Regions from separate parts of the Uliginosibacterium sp. H1 genome, predicted to be linked through region 2. Evidence: predicted binding sites of a transcription regulator. Region 2 holds the regulator's gene; the other holds the start of a gene.
The links. The regulator FNR, encoded in region 2, switches genes on or off when oxygen is low (the NO sensors DNR and NnrR bind a similar motif). The targets are predictions, from matches to a motif close to TTGANCTAGNTCAA.
Positions count from the first base shown of each region.

Region 1 (6,099 bases), on a different contig from region 2:
GCACGCGGGTTGAAGAGGCGGGTGGGCACAGGAAAAAAAGAAACGGGCCGCAGGAGCGGCCCGTTTCATTTGCGGTCGTGCGGCCGTCGGGCGCGGCAGGCGCACTCGACGACCGACGAGGTACAGCTCAGCCGCGCCTCATTTGCCCGACTGCTTGCGACGTGCCAGCCCCAGCATGCCCAGCGCGCCCAGCATCAGCGCCAGCTGGCCGGGTTCCGGCACGGCCTGCACGCTGAAGTCGTAGGCATTGCCGGCCACCAGACCCGCGGTGCTGATCTGCCAGTCGCTCAGGCCGCCGAGGAACGGGTCGCCCACCAGCAGGCCGAAGTGTTCGACGACGAACGCCGGGTGGCTGGCGGAGAACTCGCTGCCGTCACCGTTCACCTTGTAGGCACCGCTGGCGCTGCCGTTGAAGGCGGACTGCACGGTCCCGGCGGTCACCAGCAGGTTGCCGAAATCCAGGCGCAGGCCGGGGATGCCGGCGGCGATGAAGTTGTTGATGACGGCGTTGAAGCTGACCGAACCGGCAGCGATCTCCGCAGCGCTGAAGCTGACGCTGAAGTTCATCACCGCGTTGTTCACGGCGTTGATGTCCAGTGCCACCAGGCCATCGGCCGAGTAGTCGAGGTAGTCGTTACCGTTGAGTTGGCTGGCGGACAGCACGGCGCTCATGGCCGGCAGCGAGGCGGAGGCCGACAGCAGGGCTGCGACGAGAAGTTTCTTCATGATCTTTCCTTGATGGTTTGAGTGATTCGCGCCGCGACGCTTACAGCGTGCCGCTGCCCCAGGGGCCGGTGATGGCCACGGTGAGGCCGGGCGACTGCAGGTTGGCGAACAGCACGCGGCCATCCGGGCTGAAACAGGCGCCGCACCATTCGGTGTTGCGCAGGTTGCCGGTGGCAGCGCCGGCCTTGCCGGCAGCGGCCAGTTGCACCGCGTTGAAGTTGTAGTTGTTGGCGGCGAAGACATAGGAGCTGCCGTCCGCCCGCAGGGCCATCATGCGTTGCGCCGGCACCGAGATGGTCTCGCCATTGGCGTTGCGACCGGTGCCCGAGCCGTCCTCGTTGAACAGCAGGCCGCCGCGCGGGCTCACGCAGATGTTGTCCGGCGAGTTGCCGACGGTGATGTCGTTGCTGACGAAGATCGCCTTCAGCGTGCCGGTGGCGACGTCCAGCGCCCAGATGCGACCCGCGCGCAGCGGGCTGGAGCTCACTTGCTTGTCAGTGAAGTACACCACGCCGTTGGCGACCCAGCAGCCTTCGTTGGCGCCGAAGATCGCCGCGCCGCGTGCGTAGGCCTGGCGGTACGGGCCGCTGGCGGTGACGTTGCCCAGCACGGTGGTCAGCGAGCCGCCGTCCATGTCCGGGTTGGCGATGTCCACCCACTCGGTGGCGTACTCCTGGCACAGCGTCGGGTTGCGCAGGTCGGCGTTCATCACGCCACGCACCTTCAGGCCCTGCATGCGGCCACCGGCGTGCAGCGAGTTCAGGCCGCCGTTGGCGTTATTCGGCAGGAAGCGGTACAGCGTGTTGGCGTTGCCCTGGTCTTCGGTCAGGTACCAGATGCCGGTCTGCGTATCCAGCGCGCTGGCTTCGTGCGCCATGCGGCCCATGTCGACGATGGGGTTGGCGTTGGTCGGCGTCGCGGTGGGATCGGCCGGCACCTCGAAGATGTAGCCGTGCTTCTTGCCGGTGTTGCTGACGCTGTTGGAGAGGATCTCCTCGTTGGTCAGCCAGGAACCCCAGTTGGACGAGCCGCCGGCGCAGTTGCGGTAGGTGCCGCCGAAGGAGGCGAAACTCTCCACCCAGTTGCCGTCGCGCCACACCAGGTTGGTGGTGCCGCCGATCTGGTAAGCACCGTTGGTGGCGCCCACGTCGTGCTTGGCCACGTTGGCGCGGCTGGCGCCGATGATGTTGTTGGCGTTGCTGGAGGTGGACTGCTCGTGGTTGCGCACCAGCACCACTTCGCTGCTGCGGCCGACCTTGCGGGTCAGCACCACGCCCATGCCGTCGTGGGTGCCCGGCGTGGGCAGGCCGTCGCTCATGATGTCGCCGCGCCAGCCGTAGGACTTGTAGCTGAATCCCGGCGGCAGCGAGATGAGCGGCAGGCCGGTGGTCAGGTCGTTAACCGGACGGATCTCGCCGTAGGGGCTGATGCCCTGCAGCGAGGCGCCGGCCGGCTGGCAAGCGGCTTCCGCAACGCGGCTGGCCATCGCGGCGATGGGGCCGGCGAAGGCCGCGGCGATGGCGGCGGAGCCGCCCTTGAGGAGACCCCGGCGGGTCTGGGACACGTCAGTGGCGGACGCGTCGTCGAAATCGTGTTCGTGGGATTGCATCGTTTTCTCTCCGTTTTTTAGGCTGCCTTGTTCGGCGGCAGAGAGGATGGCGACGCAGGGTTACGGGCGTGTGTGGGTCCGGTTACACGGCCGGCGCGGCCGCGGACTTCGGCCACTTTGGTTGACGTGGATGAAAACGCCGATTCCGGAACTCCCGCAGCATGCGCACTGTGCCGGCAACCGTCGGCCAGTATCTACAACCTGCCCACTGACCTGCCCACTGGAGTCCCTGATGGCGAACCATGCCCTGCCGGCTCACCCCGCCGCCCACCAAGATCGCACCGCCAACCCCGCGCCGCTCGGCCTGCTGGGCTTCGGCATGACCACCATCCTGCTCAACCTGCACAACGCCGGCCTGTTCGAACTCGGCGCCATGGTGCTGGCGATGGGCATCTTCTACGGCGGCATGGCGCAGGTCTGCGCCGGCCTGATGGAGTGGGTGAAGGGCAACACCTTCGGCACCGTGGCCTTCACCTCCTACGGCTTCTTCTGGCTGACCCTGGCCGCGCTGATCATGCTGCCCGCCACCGGGCTGGCCGCCGCGAACTCCGCCGGCGCGATGACCGCCTTCCTCGCCATGTGGGGCCTGCTCACCGCCGTGCTGTTCGTCGGCACGCTGAAGCTCAACCGCGCCACGCAGATCGTCTTCGCCTCGCTCACCGTGCTGTTCTTCATGCTTGCGCTGGCCGACGCCACCGGCAACCATGCGCTGAAGGTGCTGGCAGGGTGGGAAGGGCTGTTCTGCGGTTTCGCCGCGGTGTACGTCGCGGCTGCGCAGATCCTCAACGAGATGTATGGTCGCGTCATACTGCCGCTGGGCGAGCAGGTGCGCAGCGCACCCGCCGCGGTGCTGACGCGCAAGGCGGCCTGACGAAGCACACTCCGCGCCCGCGGAGACGGGCCGGTTACAACAGGAGGAGGCAGGGATGGACACGACGCGGCACGAGAACGCCCACGACACCGGCCTGCAGCGCGGCCTGAAGAACCGCCACATCCAGCTCATCGCGCTGGGCGGGGCGGTCGGCACCGGCTTGTTCCTCGGCTCGGCCGGGGTGCTGCAGCTGGCGGGGCCGTCGATGATCCTGGGCTACGCCATCGGCGGCTTCATCGCCTTCCTGATCATGCGCCAGCTCGGCGAGATGATCGTGGAAGAGCCAGTGGCCGGCTCCTTCAGCCACTTCGCGCACGCCTACTGGGGCCGCTTCGCCGGCTTCCTGTCCGGCTGGAACTACTGGGTGCTGTACGTGCTGGTCGGCATGGCGGAGCTGACGGCGGTGGGCAAGTACGTGCACTTCTGGTGGCCGGAGATCCCGACCTGGGCCACCGCGGCGGTCTTCTTCCTGTTCATCAACGCCATCAACCTCGCCAACGTGAAGATGTTCGGCGAGGCGGAGTTCTGGTTCGCCATCATCAAGGTGGTGGCCATCATCGGCATGATCCTGCTCGGCCTGTACCTGCTGTTCTCCGGCCGTGGCGGCGAGCAGGCCGCGGTAAGCAACCTGTGGTCGCACGGCGGCTTCTTCCCGAAAGGCATAGGCGGGCTGGTGATGGCGATGGCCTTCATCATGTTCGCCTTCGGCGGGCTGGAGCTGGTGGGCATCGCCGCCGCGGAGACCAGCGAGCCGCGCACGGTGATTCCGCGCGCGATCAACCAGGTGGTGTACCGCATCCTGATCTTCTACATCGGTGCACTGGCCGTACTGCTGGCGCTGTACCCGTGGGACGCGCTGCTCACCTCGCTGAACGCGGCGGGCGATGCCTACAGCGGCAGCCCCTTCGTGCGCATCTTCTCGCTGCTGGGCAGCGACATCGCGGCGCATGTACTGAACTTCGTGGTGCTCACCGCCGCGCTGTCGGTCTACAACAGCGGCGTGTATTGCAACAGCCGCATGCTCTACGGCCTGGCGAAGCAGGGCGACGCGCCCGCCGCGCTGGCGCACACCGACAAACGCGGCGTGCCGGTCGCGGCCATCGCCGCGTCCGCGCTGGTCACCTTGCTGTGCGTGCTGGTGAACTACCTGCTGCCGCAGCAGGCGCTGGAGATCCTGATGTCGCTGGTGGTGTCCGCGCTGGTCATCAACTGGGCGATGATCAGCCTGGCGCACCTGAAATTCCGCAAGGCCATGAGCGCGCGCGGGGTGACGACCGGCTTCCCGGCCATCTGGCATCCGCTCGGCAACTACCTGTGCCTGGCCTTCCTCGCGCTCATCCTCGTGGTGCTGGCGCTGACGCCGGGCATCCGCATCGCGGTGTGGCTGATTCCCCCCTGGCTGCTGCTGATCTGGGCAGGCTACCGGTTGCGGATGCGCGGCCGGACGGCGGCAGCGGCCTGAGACGGTCTTCCATCACCGACTGAAGACCGCGGCGGCGCAAGCATGATCGCGCGTGTTCCATCGTTCCGGCGAAGGCAGGCATGAGGAAACGGATGAAGAAATGAACAAGGGCCGCATATGCGGCCCTTGGTCATGGGATCTACCGCCGAGGCGGGATCAGAGGCTGGTCGCCACCGGCCCCTCGTCCGGATGCGCCTTCTTGTAGGCCGGCGACAGGATGCCCCACTTGTGCGCCCACCACGAGGTGAGGATGGGCGTGATGATGGCCGTCACCACCACCGAGGTTGCGATCAGCGCGGTGGCGCTGGCGGCAACCGGCGCGAACTGCGGCTCGATGCTCGCCACCACGCTCGGCACCGTGACCGCCGCCCCCGCCGTCGACGCCGCGGCGATCCCCGCCGTGCCATTGCCCTTGGCCAGGAAGATGTCGGCGATGACCAGCACGGTGCCCGTCACCACGATGACGAACAGGCCCAGCAGGATGCCCAGCGCGCCGGTGTGCGCGATGACCTTGAAGTCGATGGTGTTGCCCAGCGCGAAGGCGAAGAAGGGCACCATCGCCGGCACCGCCGCGGTGAACAGCTTGCGGAAGTCGGGGTCGAGGTTGCCCAGCGCGAAGCCGGCCAGGAAGGGCAGCAGCGCGCCGACCATGGTCTGGAACGGGAACACCGCGAGGCCGGCGACGCCCAGCGTCACCATGGTCATGAAGGGGCCCGACTCCAGGCTCATCAGGCAGAAGGCCGCCGCTTCCTCCTTGGTGCCGTACTGCTGCATCAGCGCCATGTAAAGGCCGCCGTTGGTGTCGTTCATCGACGCGATGATCGCCAGCACCGACAGGCCGGCGAGCAGGCCGGCAGTGACGCCTTCCGGCGGGATGAAGTGCGAGGCGATGATGCCTACGGTGGCCGCGGTGGCGATCTTGGTCAGCACCAGCACGCCGCTCTTGCGCAGCACCGTGGGCGTGGCCTGGATGCTGATGCTCGCGCCCATGCAGAAGAACCACACCGACAGGATGGGCAGGGTGCCGGTGATCAGGCCATTGGTGAAGGAGCCGAAGTAGGCGCCGGCGCCGGGCGCCAGGGTGTGCAGCAGGGCGCCGAGGAACAGCGGCACGATCATGATGCCGCCGGGGATGCGTTCGATCGTCTTCTTGATTTGCATGATCAATCTCGTAGTGGGCGATGGCGCGATCCGGGCGGTCCGGCTGGACTGCCTGCGGAATCGACCCAAGGCTCGGTCGAAGCGCCGCAAGCACAGGTATACCACCGGGATAGGGCCGGAAGAAGACATTCATCAAGTCCGGCCACGCACCCGGATCGTTTGTCGGCATGCCTGCATTCGCGCGGCTTATCGCCCGCGGCAATGCCGGATTGTGCCGGAAGCCGGAAAAGTTCCGCCTTTATTGTTGCGTATCCTGCAATTGTCATTTGC
Region 1 is NZ_JAYXHR010000002.1:342,065-348,163, forward strand. Features, by position in the region: gene trhA (PAQR family membrane homeostasis protein TrhA) at 1-13, shown strand, start outside; gene VVD47_RS11145 (PEP-CTERM sorting domain-containing protein) at 139-726, opposite strand; gene VVD47_RS11150 (alkaline phosphatase PhoX) at 767-2,335, opposite strand; gene VVD47_RS11155 (acetate uptake transporter) at 2,568-3,206, shown strand; gene VVD47_RS11160 (amino acid permease) at 3,262-4,668, shown strand; gene kdgT (2-keto-3-deoxygluconate transporter) at 4,825-5,829, opposite strand.
Region 1: the regulator FNR is predicted to act here: its motif matches at 2,457-2,470, upstream of VVD47_RS11155 (acetate uptake transporter).

Region 2 (6,099 bases):
CGCGTGGGTGCTGGCCTCCAACATGACCCGGCGCAAGGCGGGCCCGGTGGAGCTGCACGGTCATGTCTGGGATGAAGACCTGCAGGAGTACAACAACCCGCTGCCGCGCTGGTGGCTGTACCTGTTCTGGCTCACGCTGATCTTCTCGCTGGGCTACTTCCTGCTGTACCCCGCGCTGGGCACCAGTGCCGGGCGGCTGGGCTGGACATCGAAGGGCGAGTACGAGGCCGAGATGGCACGCGCCGCCGAGCGCTACGACCCGATCTTCGACAAGTACCTGAAGCAGGACCTGCAGGCGGTGGCCGCCGATCCCGAGGCCCAGGCGATGGGCCAGCGATTGTTCCTGACCTATTGCGCGCAATGTCATGGCGCCGACGCACGCGGCTCGCGCGGCTTCCCCAACCTGGCGGATGGCGACTGGCTGCATGGCGGCACTCCCGAGGCGATCAAGACCACCATCACCCAGGGCCGCACCGGCGTGATGCCGCCGCTGGGCGCAGCGCTGGGTGGCGAGGGCACCAAGGACGTCGCCAACTACGTGCGTTCGCTGTCCGGCCTGGCGCATGACTCGCTGCGCGCCCAGCGCGGGCGCGAGTTGTTCGCGCAGAACTGCGTGGCCTGTCACGGCGCGGATGGCAAGGGCAACGTCGCGTTGGGTGCGCCCAACCTGAGCGATCGGACCTGGCTCTACGGCTCTTCCGAGGCCGTCATCATCGAGACGATCAGCAAGGGCCGCCAGAACCAGATGCCTGCCTTCCATGACCTGCTGGGCGACAGCAAGGTGCACCTGCTCTCCGCCTACGTCCTCAGCCTGTCCAGACAGCAGTAAGCAGCGGGGGCACCGCTCATGAGCGAGGACTCAGCCAGCACCAAGCCGCGCATCCGCGCCAAGGCGCGGGTGGTGCCGATCGTTGCCGCCGACGACTCGCTGTACGAGGTGCGGCAGAAGGTGTACCCGCGTGCGGTGAGCGGCATCTTCGCGCGCTGGCGCTGGGCGCTGGTGTGGATCACCCAGCTGCTCTACTACGGCCTGTGCTGGTTGCCGTGGAACGACCGCCAAGCGGTGCTGTTCCATCTGGTCGAGCGCAAGTTCTACATCTTCGGCTGGGTGTTCTGGCCGCAGGACGTCTTCTACCTTGCCGTCCTGCTGATCATCTCCGCGTTCTCCCTGTTCCTGTTCACCGCGGTGGCCGGGCGGCTGTGGTGCGGCTATGCGTGTCCGCAGACGGTCTATACCGAGATCTTCATGTGGATCGAGGAGAAGATCGAAGGCGACCGCGCGCGGCGCATGAAGCTCGACGCCGCACCGCCCTCGGCGCGCAAGTTCGCCATCAAGGGCGCCAAGTATGGTGCCTGGGGCGCGGTGTCGCTGTGGACCGGCATCACCTTCGTCGGTTACTTCACGCCGATCCGCGAACTGCTGCAGGCGATGTTCCAGTTCGACATCGGCGGCTGGGAACTCTTCTGGGCATTGTTCTACGGCGGCTTCACCTACCTGATGGCGGGTGTGATGCGCGAGCAGGTGTGCAAGTACATGTGCCCCTATGCGCGCTTCCAGAGCGTGATGTTCGATGCCGACACGCTGACCATCACCTACGACACGTTGCGCGGCGAACCGCGCGGTTCGCGCCGCAAGGGCGAGGACCATCGCGCGGCGGGCAAGGGGGATTGCGTGGACTGCGGCATCTGCGTGCAGGTGTGCCCGACCGGCATCGACATCCGCAACGGCCTGCAGATCGAGTGCATCGGTTGCGCGGCCTGCATCGACGCCTGTGACCAGGTCATGGACAAGATGAACTATCCGCCAGGCCTGATCCGCTACTCCACCGAGAACGCGATCCGCCAGAAGTGGGACGGCAAGGCGATCCTGCGTCACGTGCTGCGCCCGCGCGTGCTGATCTACGGCACTGCACTGCTCATCCTCTGCGTGGCGTTCCTGTGGTCGCTGTCCACGCGCTCCGTGCTGAGGGTGGACGTCATCAAGGATCGCCGCACGCTGGCGCGCGAAGTGGAAGGCGAGTTCATCGAGAACGTCTACACGCTGCAGATGATGAACATGGCCGAGCGCGCGCAACGCTTCGGCATACAGGTGTCCGGCATCGACGGCGCACGCATCGATGGCACCAGCGAGGTGAGCATGGAACCGGAGCAGAACCGCAGCCTGACCCTGCGTGTGCGTACCCCGATGGACGCGGCACCAAAGGGCTCGCATGCGATCTACTTCGAGGTGAAAGGCCTGGATGACCCGGACCTGCACGCCCGTGAGAAATCCGTCTTCACCATGCCCTGACCGTCACTTCAGAAGAACCTATAAAAAAAGCGTCGCCCACAAACAGCCACCACGACTACCCGCCCATGAATGCGCCCGCCCACCGCCTCGATCGAGACGCCCACCCTTGGTGGCATTACCCCTGGCCCTGGATCCTCTTCGGCATTCCGGCGCTGACGATGGTGGCCGGCATCATCACCTTCGTCATCGCTGCGAACGGCACCGATGGCGTGGTGGCCGAGGACTATTACAAGCAGGGGCTGACCATCAACCGCACCCTGGCGCGTGGCCGCATGGCAGCCGACATGGGGCTGGCGGCGGAACTGGTGGGGGAGGGCGCAGGTGTGCGCGTGCAGCTGTCCGGCCGCGAGGGCCTGCAACTGCCGGCGGCCATCGACCTGACGCTGGCCCATCCGACGCGAGGGGGACAGGACCGGCGCATCACTTTCGTGCGCACGACGGCGCAGGACGGCGGGGGCGTTTATCGTCTTCAGGATGGCGCAGCGCTCGACGGGCTGGCGACGGGTCGCTGGCATGTCATCATCGAAGACGCAACACATGCATGGCGGCTGGATGGCAACCTGGTCTGGCCCCTGCAACAAGCACTGCGCATCGACGCAGCCAGCCGGTGATGCCCTGACAGCTACACCCCTCCGCTGCACGCGGAAGGACACGCTTCCGCCACGCGCGGAAAAGGAGACGCGGGATGAAACTGGTACTGGTGTTGTGGCCGTCCTTCTTCGTCGCCGGCCTGGCCGAAGCGCTCTTCTTCACCCTGGTCAACCCGCAGGAGTTGTACCTCCTGGGCCAGCCGGTCGAGTGGTCACCGCTGGCGACCTACTCCCTGGGTTTCTTCGCGTTCTGGTTGATCTGCGCGGCATCGAGCCTGGCCACCGTCTTCCTGTCCAGGCCCCTGTACGAGAACGGTCCGGCGGCCTAGCCGGCCGCCGGTATGAGTGCCGGCCGGCTGCTAGCGATAGACCAGCACCGGCGTCTTGCAGTGGGTCAGCACCTTGTGGGTTTCGGAGCCGATCAGCAGGCCTGCGAGCCCGCGTCGTCCGTGCGACGCCATGAACACCAGGTCGCACTGGCGTTGCTCCGCCACGTGCACGATGACCTGCCAGGGACGGTCGCTCACCTCGGTGTGGGTGTCGACCGATACCTCATGCAGGGTTACCCGCATGGCAGCCTCCCGCAGCACTTTCTCCGCCAGTTCGGCTGCGCCCCGCAGGTAGTCATCGCGATGCTCCGGCGCGATCAATGCGCCTTCCCCCACGATGGGTTGGGGATAGTCAGGCTGGACATACAGCAAGGTGACGCGGGCGCCGAGCGAGCGGGCCAGCATGCAGGCCTGGTCGATGGCGTCGGAAGACAGCTCGCTGCCGTCGGTGGGAACGAGGATGTGCTTGTACATGTTGCCCTCCTTGTCGTGGTACCGCGCGGTCCGGAACAGGGTCCGCCGCATGTGGCACGGACCGTCCGCCTTCTATGAACATAGACCAGCGTGGTCGGCCCATCCTGACGCAAGTCAACGCCAGTGCGGCGTAGGACTGCGCTGAAAGCGGGATGTGCCAGCGGTGCATGCGCGCAGCAAGCGCTGCGGGTCTACCGTCCATGCGCGGTGCTGCGGTGTCAGGTGGCTACGCGGCGGTGCTACACGCCACTCGATGAGCATGCATGGCGATGTCATTCCGCCTGCTGCGTGCCAATCTCTGACTGTCGTCGCCGGCCGTTGCGGCCGGCGACTCGGTGGATGCCACTCAGGAGACTCAGGTGTTGGTGCCGTGATCGAGCAGGTCGTGCAGGCCCTGTCCGTTGAGGATGCGGATGTGCTTGTGCTGCACGCCGATCAGGCCTTCGGCATCGAACTTCGACAGCGTGCGGCTCACGGTTTCCAGCTTGAGGCCGAGGTAGGAGCCGATTTCCTCGCGCGTCATGCGCAGGTGGAACTCCGACGCGGAGTAGCCGCGCGCCTTCATGCGCGTGGACAGGTTGAGCAGGAACGCGGCAATGCGTTCTTCCGCCTTCATCGAGCCGAGCAGCACCATCAGGCCCTGGTCGCGCACGATCTCGCGACTCATGAACTTGTGGAACTGGTGCTGTAGCGAAGGTACTTCGCGCGACAGGGTTTCGAGGTTCTCGTAGGGGATGATGCAGACCTCGCTGTCTTCCAGCGCGGTGGCATTGCAGACGTGGGTGTCGGTGCTGATGCCATCCATGCCGAGGATTTCGCCCGCCATCTGGAAGCCGGTCACCTGCTCCTGGCCTTCGTCGCCGATCAGGTCGGTCTTGAAGAAGCCAGTGCGCACGGCGTAGATCGCGGTGAAGGTGTCACCCGCGCGGTACAGGTGTTCGCCGCGCTTGATCTTGCGACGCGCGACGATCTGGTCCAACTTGTGGAGGTCCTGGTCTTCGAGGCCGACCGCGATGCACAGTTCGCGCATGTTGCACTGGGAGCATGCCGCGCGCATGGTGGTTGGGGTGATCGAGAAAAATGTCTTGTGTTCCACTGCAGAACCCCTGTTGATCATCATCAAAGGTGATTATCGCGCTTTCTGCGCGACGTTTGGAGGCCGGCGAAGATGTTCTACACTTGCGCCGACTCAGCCCTTCGCCATGTTCGATTCCGGCTACATCGCGGTCTTCCTTGTCGGCCTGCTTGGCGGCACCCACTGTGCGGGCATGTGCGGCGGCATCGTGGCCGCCATGGGCGCACGCCAGCCCGCGTCACGCGCGCGCTGGCCCATCCACCTCGGCTATAACCTGGGCCGTATCGCTACCTATACGTTGCTCGGATGCCTGCTGGGCGCAATCGGTTCCGCCGGCCTGCTTTTCAACGACCTGCTGCCCGTCCAGATCGGCCTGTACGTCGCCGCGAACCTGATGCTGGTCGCGCTGGGCCTCTACCTCCTCGGCTTCACCCGCGTCCTGGCCTGGCCGGAGCGGCTCGGTCACCGGTTGTGGCAGCGCCTGCGCCCCTGGGTGTCGCGGCGCGGCATGCAGCCCGGCAGCTTCGTCAGCGCATGGCCGACCGGCATGCTGTGGGGCTTCCTGCCCTGCGGCATGGTCTACAGCGTGCTGGGCACCGCGCTGGTCAGCGGCTCGGCCCTGAACGGTGCCGGACTCATGCTGGCGTTCGGCCTGGGCACCTTGCCCAACCTGCTGCTGGCCGGCATGCTGATGCTGCGCTTCAGGCAATTCATGCAGGGACGCGCCCTGCGCATCGTCAGCGGACTGCTGGTGCTCGGCTTCGGCATATGGGGTCTGTGGCACGCCCGGACGCTGGGTGGTGAGCTGTGGCAAGGCGTGATCTGCACACCGGAGGAATCGACATGGCACTGGATATGGCATCAGATCGGGCAGCACTCGAAACATTGACCCTCCCGGTACAGGGCATGACCTGTGGCGGTTGCTCGGCCGCCGTCACACGTGTGCTGAGCGGTCTGCCCGGCGTCGCCGAAGTCACGGTCTCCTTGCCGCAAGCCCAGGCCACCGTGCGTTTCGATCCGGAAAAGGTGGGCGCAGCACAGCTCGCCGCGGCCGTGCGCGATGCAGGCTACGAGGTGCCGGCCTGACGGGAAAGACTGTTGCCGAGCTTGCCTGAGGGCAGGGTGGCAGGTAAAATCCGCGCCTCTTCGCTGCTGTAGCTCAGTCGGTAGAGCAACTGATTCGTAATCAGTAGGTCACCAGTTCGATTCCGGTCAGCAGCACCAGCTTCAGGAAAAAGGCCCGCGCAAGCGGGCCTTTTTCTTTGTCGCCGGATTGGCGTCGCGTGTTTAGCGCTAGTGGTTTACCGCGAGTGGTGGCCACGCCACGCATCGTTCGCAAAC
Region 2 is NZ_JAYXHR010000001.1:1,576,866-1,582,964, reverse strand. Features, by position in the region: gene ccoP (cytochrome-c oxidase, cbb3-type subunit III) at 1-829, shown strand, start outside; gene ccoG (cytochrome c oxidase accessory protein CcoG) at 848-2,290, shown strand; gene VVD47_RS07225 (FixH family protein) at 2,356-2,901, shown strand; gene VVD47_RS07220 (hypothetical protein) at 2,976-3,209, shown strand; gene VVD47_RS07215 (universal stress protein) at 3,240-3,683, opposite strand; gene fnr (fumarate/nitrate reduction transcriptional regulator Fnr) at 4,039-4,740, opposite strand; gene VVD47_RS07205 (sulfite exporter TauE/SafE family protein) at 4,886-5,647, shown strand; gene VVD47_RS07200 (heavy-metal-associated domain-containing protein) at 5,644-5,844, shown strand; tRNA gene VVD47_RS07195 (tRNA-Thr) at 5,907-5,982, shown strand.